DNA from 2 places in the Paenibacillus sp. FSL F4-0087 genome. Region 1 is predicted to be linked to the other one. Evidence: riboswitches for the same ligand, from Rfam matches in the RefSeq annotation. Region 1 holds a riboswitch; the other holds the start of a gene.
What was found. A riboswitch is a leader RNA that binds a small molecule or an ion and turns the genes downstream of it on or off. The one in region 1 is predicted to bind glycine.
Positions count from the first base shown of each region.

Region 2: another riboswitch for glycine. It lies ahead of gcvT (glycine cleavage system aminomethyltransferase GcvT); the one in region 1 lies ahead of sdaAB (L-serine ammonia-lyase, iron-sulfur-dependent subunit beta).

Region 1 is NZ_JBBODJ010000001.1:2,298,014-2,305,867, reverse strand. Features, by position in the region: gene pstB (phosphate ABC transporter ATP-binding protein PstB) at 1-736, shown strand, start outside; gene MHB84_RS10720 (phosphotransferase enzyme family protein) at 964-2,061, shown strand; gene MHB84_RS10715 (MFS transporter) at 2,091-3,368, shown strand; glycine riboswitch at 3,705-3,828, shown strand; glycine riboswitch at 3,833-3,974, shown strand; gene sdaAB (L-serine ammonia-lyase, iron-sulfur-dependent subunit beta) at 4,086-4,775, shown strand; gene sdaAA (L-serine ammonia-lyase, iron-sulfur-dependent, subunit alpha) at 4,765-5,709, shown strand; gene MHB84_RS10700 (hypothetical protein) at 6,566-7,854, shown strand, end outside.
Region 2 is NZ_JBBODJ010000001.1:4,292,004-4,299,857, reverse strand. Features, by position in the region: gene MHB84_RS19800 (PTS sugar transporter subunit IIA) at 1-257, opposite strand, end outside; gene MHB84_RS19795 (BglG family transcription antiterminator) at 254-2,359, opposite strand; gene MHB84_RS19790 (PTS mannitol transporter subunit IICB) at 2,359-3,828, opposite strand; gene gcvH (glycine cleavage system protein GcvH) at 4,400-4,789, opposite strand; glycine riboswitch at 5,137-5,259, shown strand; glycine riboswitch at 5,263-5,363, shown strand; gene gcvT (glycine cleavage system aminomethyltransferase GcvT) at 5,561-6,697, shown strand; gene gcvPA (aminomethyl-transferring glycine dehydrogenase subunit GcvPA) at 6,694-7,854, shown strand, end outside.

The DNA of each region.
Region 1 (7,854 bases):
GGAACAGTTAAGCATATATTATGGGCATTTTCAGGCAGTTAAGCAGATCAGCCTGACTTTTCCCGAAGCCAGTGTAACGGCACTCATTGGACCATCCGGCTGTGGTAAATCCACGTTCCTACGATCGCTCAACCGAATGAACGACGAGATTGCCGGTTCTCGCACGGAGGGACATATCTGGATGGATGGCAATGATCTGAATGAGCCGGGCACAGATGTAATCAAGCTTCGCCAGAAGATCGGCATGGTTTGGCAGAAGCCGAATCCTTTCCACAAGTCTATCTACAACAATATCGCGTTTGGTCCCCGCTACCGCGGTATCAAGAACAAGAAGGCACTAGATGAAATTGTGGAAAAAAGCTTGCGCCGCGCTGCGCTCTGGGACGAAGTGAAGGACAGACTGAATGAATCTGCCCTGGCCCTTTCGGGTGGACAACAGCAGCGGCTCTGTATCGCCCGCGCGTTGTCGGTTGATCCACAGATTTTGCTGCTCGATGAGCCGGCATCTGCGCTTGACCCGGTATCTACGGGTAAGGTGGAGGAGTTGATCTCGGAGCTCAAGAAGGAGCTGCGGATCGTGATTGTTACCCATAATATGCAGCAGGCGGCACGCATCTCGGATTATACGGCTTATTTTTATCTGGGAAGCATGATTGAGCACGGAGATACGGAACATATTTTCACCAACCCGGACAATCGTCTGACTCAAGAATATATTATGGGACGTTTCGGTTAACTGTTAAATTGGATGGAGTATGAGATCGAGATAGATTTATAGAGATAGAAGCAAGCATAACTCCCGGGCGAGGTCGTTCGGGGGTTATGCTTTTTTACATCATTGTACATATGGAATAGTTTGCCAAAATAAAAACAATCATGCTACGATATTTGTAAACACTGCCTTTAATTTGATAAGAGAAGGAGATGTGGATCATAACTACCCATAAGATTTCCCATGACACCATGGCAACTGAAATTATCTCGCATTATTCCATAGAAAAGCCTGCAATTTCCTTTATCCGACATAATGAAAATCTAACGTATCAGATGGTTGATGAATCAACCGGACAGAAGTATCTATTGCGAATACATAAAGCCGCTTTTGCAAGCATGACGGGAATCCAGCATACACGACCTGCACTTGAAGCGGAGATGAATCTACTTCATGAATTACGGGCTACCAGCCCATTGCGAGTGCAGATACCTTTGCGAAATACATCGGATGAGTGGGTCACCGTCTGGTTGGACGAAACAGGAGAAGAGATCTGTTGTACTGTTCTGGAATGGATTGAGGGCAGGGACATCAAACAGGGAGAACGTCTGGCGACAGCGCAAATTCATGATTTGGGTGTACAGTTGCAGATATTGCACCAATATGGACGACGACCAACGGGAGCTCCTGAGCAACAGGTGGGTTCACTGAAGTCTGAAAGCGGGCAGCAGATGAATGACCGTGAACAGCATGCTGATAAGGCGATCATCTCAGAGATGTATACCGATAGCGATAACCCTACCTTGAAGCAAACGGAAGTACGACCAGCCTATGGTTCGATCAAAGAGAATCTGGTCATGCTGGAGCAATTGGAGGAAGGCGTTAGACGTGGCATCTTTACTCCTAAGGATTTCGATCTGATTCGTGAGACGTTTGAGAACATTAACAGACAACTCGAAACGTATCCGCACAATGCCGAGACATGGGGAGTAATTCACGGAGATATTACCCGCGGCAATCTGTTAGTGACGGATCAGGGCATATCTATGATTGATTTTTGTTTATACGGTTATGGCTACTATCTCTTTGATGCCGGAGGTGCGGCTACGATTTTCAATCGGGAGGAACGGGATGTCTTCCTATCGGGTTATACGGAGCAGACAGGACCACTGACGAAGCGTGATATTCGATTAATGGAAGGATTCATGCTGATTTTTACGTTCGGCTATTTTGCATTCCAGATGGAGAATGAGTCCAGGTACGAATGGATGAAAGAGCGAATGCCTCTTATATGCAGCAAATTTTGCAAACCATATGTACAGAACGAGAGTATTTTCTATGAGTTATAATTTGTGATTTCTAGTGGGTGGGTAGCGCTATGAAGAACATTCGTGCAAAGAGAGTTGCATCGAAGGGGCAGTCTGGTGGCTGGAAGCATGCCGGATTGCTACTTAGCGGAGTGGGCATATCCAATCTGGGTGATTTCATATATATTGTGGCGATTAACCTGATGGTATTGAATATGACACAGTCTCCAGCGGCAGTCGCAGGGTTGTGGATTATCTCGCCGATTGCTTCGGTGTGCACTAAGTTTTGGTCAGGTAGCCTGATTGATCGTTATGATCAGCGGCAGTTGATGATTGGTGCCGATATGCTACGGGCGTTGCTGGTGGCGATGCTGCCACTGATGTCCAGTCTATGGATGATGTACGCGGTGATGTTTCTGATCAGCATGTCCTCATCTATATTTGTCCCTTCCTCTCAGGTATACATTACCCGGCTGGTACCTGCTGAACGGCGCAAGCGCTTTAATTCCCTACAAGCTTTGATCAGCTCAGGGGCATTTATTACCGGCCCGGCAGTTGCAGGAGTGATGCTGTTATATTTATCTCCGGCAGCAGCCATTTATGCCAATGCGGTTTCCTTTGCTGCTTCTGCGTTGATTCTAATGTTTCTTCCCAAACTGGGCATTGGAGAACAGAATATAGGGACGGGAAGCAGGCTGACCCCTCGGATGATTGCCCAGGATTGGAGAGCTGTACTGAGCTTCAGCCGAAAGTCGGGCTACGTGGTCGGTATATATGCCCTGTTCCAGATTATTCTGGTGGTCGGCATGTCGCTGGATGCTCAGGAAGTGGTGTTTATCCGTCAGGTGATGAACCTGCCTGAATCGCAGTACGGAGCATTAATGAGTATCACCGGCATCGGTTATTTGGCAGGTTCCATGCTGGTTTGGATGTTCGCCAAACATTTGCCGGTCCGTCACATGATGGGTGGCGGTGTACTTCTGGTTGCGCTTGGTTATTTCCTGTTCGCCCGTTCATTCTCGTTTGAACTGGCGGCTGTTGCCTTTATTCTGCTCGGTCTGTGCTCCGCACTGGCGAGTACCGGCCTGGTTACCTTTTATCAAAATAATATTCCTGTCGATCTGATGGGGCGAATGAGCAGTGTACTTGGACTTGTGTTAAGTGTGTTGCAGGTGGCTTCCATTTTGATTGCAGGGGTAATAGCAGAGCAGTTGTCGCTTCGTATGGTATATACAGTTGTATCTGGGGTCATGCTGTTAGCTGCGTTGGGATTGTGGGTGACGAGCATGTTTCCTTCCCGAAGCAGGTATTACGATGAACCGGCGAAGTCCAAGGCGATGGTGGGGTGACAGGCAGAAATACGGCAATTCTAGTACAGAATAATGGTTGCCTGAATACCCGAACCGTTCAGTAGAACATAACATAAATAGTATTAAACACAGATATTGGCTAATAGAAAATGAAAAATGTATACGCTTTCGAGATGAAACGCATTAACACATTCATGTGATGAAAGTTTACAGTTTGTTCGTTTATCTTGTGTATAAAATGGAAAAAGCAATTATTCGCAAAGAAATCGTTAAGTTTGTTGACACTGATCTTCCGGTCGATTAATCTTAATGAGAAAGTATTAAAAACTTCAATTATCGTTCTGGTACAAAATCAGAATGGTTCCATACAGCGAATGATAGCGAGCGGGAGAGACCTGGGCATGTCGAGTAAAATGGCAGCTGTCGGGCACCGAAGGAGCAAGCTGCTACGCACCCGGCGCAGCGGTTAATCTCTCAGGTAAATGTACCATCGTTGGACGCAACTCTGGAGAGTGCGCGAACTGCGCCACCCAAGGGGTATATGGTCAAGCAGCACGGTGTGCAGGGTGACGTCACCTGTAAATACAGGGATGCATCGATTCGCCGCGCTGCTTATCATGAAACTCTCAGGTATCGAGGACAGAGAGAGGGCCTAGGGCCTTCTTCTGTCCTTTTTTGATGTCATCATTCAGTAATAAAGGAACATTATGGGTGTACGTCTGGATGAAAATGACGATTATAAATGGAGGGTTTGCGATGCGTTTTAAAGACGTTTTTTCAATTATTGGTCCGTCCATGACAGGTCCATCAAGTTCACATACGGCTGGAGCGGCAAGATTGGGGCGAATTGCCCGTCAGTGGCTGGGATGCACGCCTGAACGCGCTCGATTAACTCTATACGGCTCGTTTGCTGATACGTATCAGGGGCATGGTACGGATCTTGCGTTGATCGGTGGCCTGCTTGATTATGTGACTGATGATCCACGTATACCGGATGCAGAACAATATGCAGAGGAAGCGGGTATGGAGGTAGAGTTTTTCACAAGCGGCCTGCCTGCTCCTCATCCGAATACGGTCAAGATTGAACTATGGCACGGAGACCGCCAATGTTCACTAATCGGTGCTTCCATCGGCGGTGGTAGTGTATCGGTGCATGCATTGAATGATTTTCGTGTACAGATCAGCGGAGAGTTCCCCACACTTGTACTTCGCCATTCGGACAAAGCAGGGGTGCTCGCTTCGGTAACCTCCACCATCAGTTCGTCCGGGGTGAACATCGGGTACATGCAAGTGGATCGGAAAGCCCGGGATGGTGAAGCACTGACAGCGATGGAGATGGATGGTGTGCCGAATCCTGAGATGTTGAACCGTCTGCGGTCGCTGGATCATATGCTGGACATTCGCGTGATTGATTTGAAGAGAGGGGTCGAGCCTGATGCGGTTTAAACATCTACATGAACTGAATACCATCTGTACAGCAGAGTCCAAGACCATTGCCGAGCTGATGATCGAAGAGCAGGTTCAGGAGACGAATATCCCGGAAGTGGATGTTGTGCGGCAGATGTCGGATTACTATCAGGTGATGAAGGAAGCTGTACACAAAGGGCTAACAGAAGATACAACATCACGCAGCGGCTTGACTGGCGGAGACGGCAAAAAAATGGCTGAGTACATTCGTAAAGGCGAGACTTGTTCTGGAGATGCCTCTGCACTGGCCATGGCGTATGCCCTTTGTGTATCGGAAGTGAATGCCTCGATGGGCCGGATTGTAGCCACACCGACAGCTGGCTCCTGCGGCATCATTCCGGGTGTATTTATCAGCTCACAGGAGCGTTTTGGCTGGAGTGACGAGCATCTGGTGAACGGTCTGTTCTGTGCGGGAGCGATCGGTTATGTCATTGCCAACAACTCATTTATCTCAGGTGCCGAGGGTGGCTGTCAGGCTGAAGTGGGTTCTGCGATCGGTATGGCCGCTGGAGCCATGGTGGAGCTGCGTGGAGGGACGCCGGAGCAAGTGGTTCATGCAGTTGGCCTCGCGTTAAAAAATACACTAGGGCTCATCTGCGATCCTGTCGCAGGCCTCGTGGAAATCCCTTGCATCGTCCGTAACGGACTGGGTGCCGTAACTGCGCTGGCTGCGGCCGACATGGCGCTGGCCGGGGTACGAAGTGCCATTCCTTCTGACGAAGTCATTGATGTCATGCTGGAAGTGGGCAGTGCGATGCCGAGCAGGCACCGTGAAACGGCCCAAGGTGGGCTTGCCCAAACACCGACAGGACGGAAAATGATGGAGAAGCTTGCTAAACCAAAGGCGAAGCGTGCGGAGCCTGAGACTGAAGCTGAGTCTCCTGCTGAAAATGAGCCAGAAGCCAAGGCATAACAACTATGCACGAACATGAACGAGCTTGAAATGAATTTAACTCGTGGAGCCTGGTTCATGAATGGTCATCTGCTCCCATCATGATAAAAAAGCCGGTACGAATTCTTCCTGCTGAAGAAGCGTATCGGCTTTTTTGCTTATTAGGTTAGCCTGTAATTACTGGTTGGCCTTTTTTTGTGGTCGTTTTACGATGGGGAGCCAGGAGAACGTGGCCGCTTGGGGGGACCTCGTTACAAGAGGCTGTTCTCACGCGACCTCCAAAAGATCATTTTTGAGTTGGAAGGGTTTCGACCTGTAAAACAAGCGCCGTGTGTAGCTGAAATTAAGAAGTTTAGCGATGCGAAACAACTCGTGGCATTTGCAGGCCATGACCTTTAGTTCAGGAAAGTATACAGCGACAAGCGCACGAATACAAAACGAGGCTCGAAGAGGCTCGGACGTTCTCTGTACTTGGCTGAGCAATGCGAGATGAGTAAAAATGTATACTTAATCCCCACTGCTTCGTCAGCTCGTGGATTGAGGTCTTCCTGTGATTGGCGGCGAAGTACAAACGAGGTGAATCCAGAGATGCCCGGATGCTCGATTGACTCTTCTATCTTTTTGCGATGGGGTTAATGATCTTGGCTCCCGAACCGGCCCTTTAGCAATTGATGAGTTTATTTCTCGACATATCTCAAGCGAAAACAAAAAGAACAAAACGTTTATTTTTTATAACTAAACGAATGGACTCTGGCTTACCCAATATAGGTTTGATGTGATCGGATATGTGAAAGTTGAGTTATAAAAATTTTTATATAATTCCATTTGTTGCTATGGTATTATTATGTTGAAACATACAAAAAAAGGAGGATTTTTTATGAAAAGTATCAAGTTGGCTGCAAATTTTCTTCTTACTTCTGTTCTTGCTTTTAGTTTATCTGTACCAGCCCTTGCCCAACAAAGTGAAATAGAAAACATTGATGTGTCTAAAGGGGTATTCTTGCCAATTAACACATTCAACGATCTTTATGGTAAACCAACGAGCCATACAGATGATATCCCAATTGTTGGAGGAGATGCGAGCATTCAAATCCAAAGTATTAAGCTTACTGGAAGCGAATTATCACTTTCTGCGACAGTAAATTACAATAACCAAACTAAAGCACTTGATGCTACTGGTGAACTTTACAACAGCTATAAGCAACAAGATTCTATTAACAGTGTTGTCGGTGACCTTAAAGATAGTAACGGTAATTTTGACATTAAATTGTTTGATGTTTATAATGACACATTTAAAGATAAGATGATCGTAGATCAGTCTCTTCAAAACAAACCTCATTTGAAAGCGTATTTAATAGATCATCAGGAAAATATCCTACTATTTGAGATCCCTCTCCCTGATGATTTAGAATATATTTCTGTTAATAATATTGAAGAGATTGATACAAATAAGGACTTTTTTTGGTTTACTGGTGTAATTACCCCATATGAACAAAAAGAAATTCCGACGGATGAAAAAATTAAAGCTGAACTTGGTGTATCTTCTATTGGCCTAAAAGCAGTTGGGAGTTTTTCGGATTGGACACATAGTACAACCTATTATAAATCTTTCTATATTGGTAGCGATTATATTCAAGCCTATTCCTTACCTTATGGCTCATGGAAAGCTTTGGATGTAAAAAATCAATCTACATGGACAAACAGCTTTAAAATTGCGGAGCATGTGACTGTGAATGGAACAACCAATAGAAGTGTTGACAGCCCGTTTAAATATCGTAATGTGAAATTAAGTACGGGGGTTGGAGCTAAGTCTACCATAATAACCGCTTATATTGATGGTAAACTTTCTGGAGCAAGCAATGGATCTAGTTTAGCAATGAAAATTGCAGAAAAAGCATGGTCAACAGCTTTACCTGTAGCACCTTCAATTAGCGATATCAAGGGATGGGTAGATGCAATCATTGATGCCGGTACAAGTAAAACTATAACGCTAGGCAGCTCAAACATTAAGCTTAGTACATCACCTACAGTAGTTGAAAGTGCTAATTCAGGCAGTAATGAATTGTTCAAGTATACAGATGTAAACGGGACTAATACTGGGCATCATCTAGATCTTCAAACTGTTGTTCAATACGAGAGTAGCTCTGGAACATCGGCTACAGCAAA
Region 2 (7,854 bases), 2.0 Mb from region 1:
TCAACACCTTGCGGGAACTGAATGACCGATATACCTGTGGACAGGATAAATGATTTGGATTCCTTCGTGCCGTGTGGAATCGCAAGTCCGTTGCCAACATACGTGGAGACAATCTCTTCACGCTCCAGCATTTTGTCAATGTATTCAGCGGTGATATGTCCCGCGTCTTTCAAAATTTGACCTGCCATACGAATCGCTTCGTATTTATCCTGAGCCGTTGCATTCATGATGACTTTATCTTTAGTTAACACACTCATGTTTGAATACCTCCAATTTCTGTTTTGCTGCGGTAAAATCCCGCAAGTTCTTGGGACAAGTAATGAATAAGATCATCCCGGTTGCCTTTTTCAAGTAATGTGATCATTTCTTCCTGCAACAATAGTGCACTGATCTCACTCAGTACTTCCAAACTTTCCTTCGATAACTGTCTGGGTCCTAGCATCAAGAGCACATGGCTGACACCTGTCGGGTCTTCCGGCGTGCGCAGAAGCGGCTCTGTCAACTGGAACAGCGTGATTGAAGGACTGTGAATGCCATCACTGCGTGTATGAAACAAAGCGAGGGAAGTCCCAGGAATTTTCTGGCTTCCAACCGCTTCACGCTCCTCCAGCAGCCTGGCAATCTCTTCAGGATTATTTAACACACCAGATTGATGTAAAACGCTGCACATGGCATAGGCCGTGTCAAAAAATCCAATCTTCTGATTATCCAGCGGGAACACCTGAAACTTGCCGATAATCTGTACGATTTCAATCAGGGTCGCTTCCAGTCCAACCGGATCGGAAATTCGTCCTGTTGTCATTGAATCTGCTTCAGGGGGGGGACTATGTTCCCGCTGAAGCGTCGTTGTCCTGATGAAGTGCCTTAAACGTTCACTTTCTTCTGCCGTCAGCAGTGGGCTCACCTTGTAGTATTGATGTTTATCCATTGGCAGATCCACAGTAGAGAGAACCAGATCATATTCCGTCTTTGGTATACGCGCGGCTTCATACCAGGACACACTGTCCACAATCCGAATCTCGGGAATTTCCTTGGACAGTCGGCTCGATAACATCCGTGAAGATCCGATCCCACTCGTACAAACGACGACAGCCCTGATTTCACGTTTCAGCACCCGCAGTCGTTCAATGGAAGCACCGAAGTGCATCACCAAAAATCCGATCTCTTCATCCGGAACATCCGTATTGGGCCAAGCCTCACGCACTGCTTGCTTTACATCCTCAAAGAGTGATTCATAATCCTTGCGGATCTGTTGAAGCAGCGGATTACGGATGAGCTGCCGTTCATCCATTCGTTCCAGTACTGGCTCCATATGGGCAATCAGACCTTCACGGAGCAGACGATCCTCATGGAACGAATAATGAGTTTTCTGCTGCATCCGATCTGTGAGGGAACGAACCATGTCAAGCAAGACCAGATCGTCTACGGGCAGCAGACGTGAGGAATGAATCGATTGCTCGATTTCAATCAGCAGCCTGTGAAAATAAGCCTGCTCCTCGCCCACAAACTCCAGCCCAAGCTGGGCAGATAGAACACCGCACAAACGGGAAGCTAAATATTCCGGCACCTTCTGCTCAACATGTAGAGGCATTCCAACGTCTTTTTTGTCTTGTTGAGTGCTCCGACCTATGCCAAAACCTTTGCGAATCCGCACAACGGATACAGACAATTGGATCAGCAGCTTCATGTATTGACGCTCCGGTATATTTTCCAACCACTCAATATCCGGCTGCCATAACGCGTTTTCGACCGTAAGTACATCCTCATGCCCTATCATTTCCAGAAGCTTGCTGCTTACTTTGGAAACTCCCTGCTCCGCCTGTCTACCGAACAAATCGGATTCATCCAGATATTCAAGAGCGAGCGCGGAAATAGCCATGCGATGAGCCAACTCACTTCCATTGATCTTGACCCCATATCCACGTCTGCGAACCAACTTCAATCCTGCCAGCTGAATGCGTGGCTCCAGATCGTCCAGATCATTGCTTGCCGTAGATACGGTTACTTTCAGATCTGAGGCCAATGCAAGCAGCTTCACAGGCTCGGATTCATCCAGCAAAATACAAAGCATGAAGAGTTTACGCTCTTCGGGCGTAAACTCCACATATTCGTTAAGCTCAAGTTGTTGACGCAATACGGCCAAATCATCGGAACCGGGATCAATTCGAACCCCGGTTCCCGATTTTTTTTCCAATCTCATGCCAAGGGGCTCAAGCCATTGTTCAATCATCTGCAACTCTCGATGTACGGTACGAGTGCTTACTTTGACCGCAACAGCTATATCGCCAGCAGTTACTTCATGAGGATGCTCCAGCAGGAACTCCACGATCTCACGCTGTCTCCTTGTAATATTACTCATCAGGAGTCGGATTTGAGGCGCTCCACCAGTGCCTCATATTCAGGACTCTTCAGGAAGTTGTCGATGGAAATATGCTCTGCATTTGGAGCCACGGATTTGGCCCGGTCTGTCAATGTTTTCTGTGTGATGACGATGTCGGCATCTTGTGGAATCTCACTGATCGCCGTGTTGGTTACAGCGACATCCACACCGGCTGCCTTCATTTTCTTCCGGAGAATCGAGGCACCCATGGCACTCGAACCCATACCTGCATCACAGGAGAATACAATTTTATTGATATCCGTTTTTACTGCCGAAGAAGCAATATCGGCTGCACGGTCAGCTTCACGATTGTCTTTATCAACGGTGAGGTTGCCCGTTTTGCCCTGATTTTTCATATCTTTCATACGGTTGGACGCACTGTCCAGATCTTCTTCATCGTTCTTCTGTTTACCCGTTTTGAGCAGTATGGATGCTACGAGGAACGAGATGATCGCAGCTACAGCTACCCCTGCAAACATGCCAAGGTATCCACCCTTAGGTGTTAACAACGAGTAGGCAATGATACTTCCCGGTGACGGTGCTGATACCAAACCAGCTCCGGTTAGCATAAAGGTCAATGTACCCGCTACACCACCAGCCATCGCAGCCAGAATCAGTATCGGTCTCATCAGAATGTAAGGGAAATAAATCTCGTGAATCCCGCCAAAGAAATGGATGATTACAGCACCTGGAGCGGAAGATTTGGCTGATCCGCGACCGAAGAAACAGTATGCCAGCAAAATACCAAGTCCAGGTCCTGGATTGGATTCGAGCATGAATAATACGGATTGACCCAATTCTCTTGCTTGATCCGTAGCAATTGGTGTCAGAATACCATGGTTGATCGCATTGTTCAGGAATAATACTTTTCCTGGCTCAATGATCAGATTGACCAGCGGGAGAAGACCAGCATTCATCAAAGCTTCTACCCCAGCTGATAACACCTTGCTAATCGCTTCAACGAAAGGCCCGATGCCTTTAAGGGCTAGAAGGGCCAAAATCCCACCAATAATACCAGCGGAGAAGTTGTTAACCAGCATCTCAAACCCTGATTTGATTTTGCCATCGACAGCCTTGTCAAACTTCTTAATGACCCAGGCTCCCAACGGTCCGGCTATCATGGCGCCAAGAAACATTGGAATATCACTGCCGACAATAACCCCGATGGTCATGATCGCACCGACTACACCACCACGTTGGCCGTGTACCATGGTACCGCCTGTGTAACCGATAAGCAAAGGCAGCAAATATTTGATCATTGGATCAACCAATAATGCAAAATCTGCGTTAGGGAACCATCCTTTTGGAATGAACAATGCCGTAATCAGACCCCAGGCGATAAAAGCACCCATGTTCGGCATAACCATACCACTTAGGAAACGTCCAAACTTCTGAACGCCAACCCGTATTCCTCCGCTTGTTTCGGACTTTGCGTCCACTGAACTCATACTGAAAACCTCCTCAACATATTAAACCTTGATTCCACTGAATTTTGACAACGATGATCCAGACGAACGAAGGTACAAATCTGCAATAAATCTTAATTTACAACCATATCGTAAATGAAAACGGTATCTTCTACAACGAAATGAAAACCTACTTCCGTCATGAACGTTGATGACAAGATTTAAATTTAAAGGATTGTTCCATATTTAAACCCGTATATTGATCGAAACCTGTTATTCCTTTCATGTATCATACCCACGAATTGCCCCATTTTAATGACAAATGAAATTGTAAATTTATTCTATTTAAATGAGCTGTTCCTACCTCATTTAGAAATGATGATGAAACATGTTAAATTGATATTTATTTCATCTAATTAGTCTAATTCATCGAGTAACAACGAAAAAGCGCAATGACCTCATCCAGTTTCAGATGAGGCAATTGCGCCTAAGTATTCTCCGAATAAGCAATATCACCATTCGGATCTATAATCATCGATTCATTTTATTACCTTAAAAGAACTTTTGCATCAAGCTAAAACTCTCTATCCAATCGGAGAATTGTACCTTAATATTATTCCGTATGTTTACGATACGCATCCGCGTTCATCAACGTGGAAAGTGCTGCTGTCAGATCGCCCTCAACACGAATCTCGATCATCCAGCCTTCCTCATATGGAGAGTTGTTAACCAGCTCCGGGGAATCCTGCAATGCATCATTCACAGCAATAATCGTTCCACTGACAGGAGAAAACAAATCCGAAACGGTTTTGACGGATTCAATCGTTCCAATGCCGTCTTCCGCTTTTACATCCGATTCCAGGTCAGGCAATTCCACAAACACAATGTCACCCAGCTGATGCTGCGCGAACTCGGTAATACCAATACGTACGGTATCCTCCCCTACGGTCTGCACCCATTCGTGCTCTTCACTGTACAGGAAATCACTTTTCAATTCGCTCATCGATATCCGCCTCGCTTTTCATTAATGAGTGCATGCGTTTCTTTGACCTTAACCTTTTTCCCAGAACATAGCGTATGATATTTTCGATTCAAATGTCAAGATACCTCACAATTTATTTGTTTTTCTTCCTTATATACCTGTAACTCAAATGCACTCTCCCTACATATAATGGTGAATATTAGAAAAGTAAGCGCACTCTTTATAAATAGACGAACGTTATGGAACAAATTAAAAATATCATTCGGTTTTTTTATTCATTTCTATGATATCGTTCTTGACATCAATAGTCGATTCAGGCTTTAATGAGAGTAGTAAATGTGTTTAATTGGTCTATGCAATACCCGCGGATGAATGTAAAGGGAGAGATTACCCTTGACACCCGAATCAGGGTGTACATGCGGTAACGCCGAAGGAGTAAACCACCGACAAGCGGAGGTGAATCTCTCAGGCAAAAGGACTTTTACGGGACGCAACTCTGGAGAGCATCTAATCGCCCTGTGTGGGCGTTATGATCACCCAAGGGGAAACCTGCTGCATCATGCGGCGGGGTAACTCTCAGGTACCAAGGACAGAGCCTAAGAATACAGCGTGCTTCTGGCATGCCGATTCTTTGGCCTGTCCTTTTCCTTTTTCCCAAAAAAACGAAAACAGGTTATAGAGCGGCGCTGCCTATCGCGTCCTTACCTTACTTTTATAAAAAAATATGATGCCAGATTCATTGATCCATGGTTATACACTCGGCCGGTTGACGGCCCATGACGAGGTGATTGGATGTCCGATTTGCTTAGAACCCCACTCTTTCCACTCTATCAGCAATATGAAGGCGTACGATGCATTGATTTTGGTGGCTGGGAGCTCCCGGTACAATTCAGCGGAATTCAGAAAGAGCATGAAGCGGTGCGAGAACGTGCTGGATTATTTGATGTATCCCACATGGGCGAATTCACCGTACAAGGTGAACACGCAGAAGCTTTTTTACAGCACATGACCACTAATAATGTAACAACACTCGTTACCGGTCAGGCCCAATATACGTTAATGTGTTATCCGGATGGTGGCGTGGTTGATGATCTGCTGATTTATAAACTGAAAGACCAGCATTATATGCTGGTGGTTAACGCCTCCAACATCGATAAGGACTGGGCATGGCTGCAACAGCACATGATGCCTGGCGTAACGATGACCAATGATTCGGATCAAACAGCGCTGCTTGCTCTTCAAGGTCCGCTGGCAGTAGATATTCTCAGAACGGTGACAGACACGGATGTGTCTTCGATTGAGCCTTTCCGCTTTGTGGCAAATGCGAAGGTATGCGGCGTTACATTGCTGTTATCCCGTACCGGATATACGGGTGAAGATGGCTTTGAGCTCTACGTTCCTGCGGAACAAGCCGCTGCGGTCTGGAACGGATTGATGCAAGCGGGAGAAGTTCACGGACTTGTTCCGACAGGACTGGGTGCTCGGGATACGCTGCGCTTTGAAGCCAAGCTGCCCCTGTATGGACAGGAATTGTCTGCAACTATCTCACCGCTGGAGGCTGGCGTTGGCATGTTTGTGAAGTTAAATGCAGGACCGTTTATCGGACATGAAGCCTTGTTGCAGCAAAAAAATGATGGACCTGCCCGCAAGCTAGTCGGGATCGAAGTACTGGAGCGCGGCATTCCTCGCCCTCATTATCCCATTTACGCCGAAGGTGTGCAGATTGGTGAAGTGACCACAGGGACTCAGTCGCCTACGTTGAAACGTAATCTGGGGCTGGCCTTGATCGACAGCAAATATGCTGCACTGGGTACCCCGCTGGAGATTGAGATTCGTGGCAAGAAACTAAAAGCCGAGGTCGTGAAGACCCCTTTTCATAAACGGACACGTGCGCCAAAGACACCTACTCAAGGAGCTGATCAAGCATGAGCAAGCATCGCTACATTCCCATGACCGAGCAGGATCAGAGTGCCATGTTGGCAACCATCGGCGTGGAAACGATTGAAGATCTGTTCCATGACATTCCACAGGAGATTCGCTATCAGGGTGAACTGCCTGTTTCCTCCAAACTCGATGAATATGCACTGACACGTCATATGTCGAAGCAAGCGGCAGCGAATGCCAACTTCGAGACACACGCCAGTTTCCTGGGTGCAGGTATTTATGATCACCACGTACCTTCCGTCATTAATCATGTCATCTCCCGTTCCGAGTTCTATACCGCCTATACACCTTATCAACCCGAGATCAGCCAAGGAGAATTGCAGGCGATTTTCGAGTTTCAATCCTACATCTGTGAGTTGACAGGTATGGCTGTAGCCAATGCCAGTATGTACGATGGTGCGACTGCATTTGCGGAAGCAGGCAATCTGGCCGCAGCGGCAACCCGCCGCAAACAACTGATTGTGTCACGCACCGTGCACCCTGAATCCCGTCAGGTATTGCAAGCTTATGCTCACGGCCTCAATCTGGAGATTGTTGAGATTGGATATCAAAATGGTGTAACAGACTGGGATGCCCTGCAAGCCGCCGTGTCCAATGACACCGCAGCCGTCATGATCCAGAGCCCGAACTTCTTCGGCGCCGTGGAAAATGTAAAACAGGCCGCAGACCTTGCCCATACGCACAAGAGCCTGCTCGTGGTCAGTGCCAACCCGCTATCGCTGGGTCTGCTGGAAGCCCCAGGCAAGCTGGGTGCTGACATCGTCGTTGGCGACGCGCAGCCCCTTGGCATCGCCGCTTCACTCGGCGGCCCAACATGCGGATACTTCGCGGTATCCCAGGCTCATATGCGCCGAATTCCTGGCCGCATTGTAGGCCAGACAACGGACCGCAACGGCAAGCGTGGTTTTGTACTCACGCTGCAAGCACGGGAACAGCATATTCGCCGGGAAAAGGCGACGTCCAACATCTGTTCCAACCAGGCGTTACTCGCGCTGAGCGCCTCTGTATATATGTCCATTATGGGTAAACAAGGCATGATCGACGTCGCTGATTTGAATTTGCAAAAGAGCCATTATGCCCTTAACACGTTTACCGCAATTCCAGGCGTCTCTCTTACGTTTACCGCTCCTACGTTCAATGAG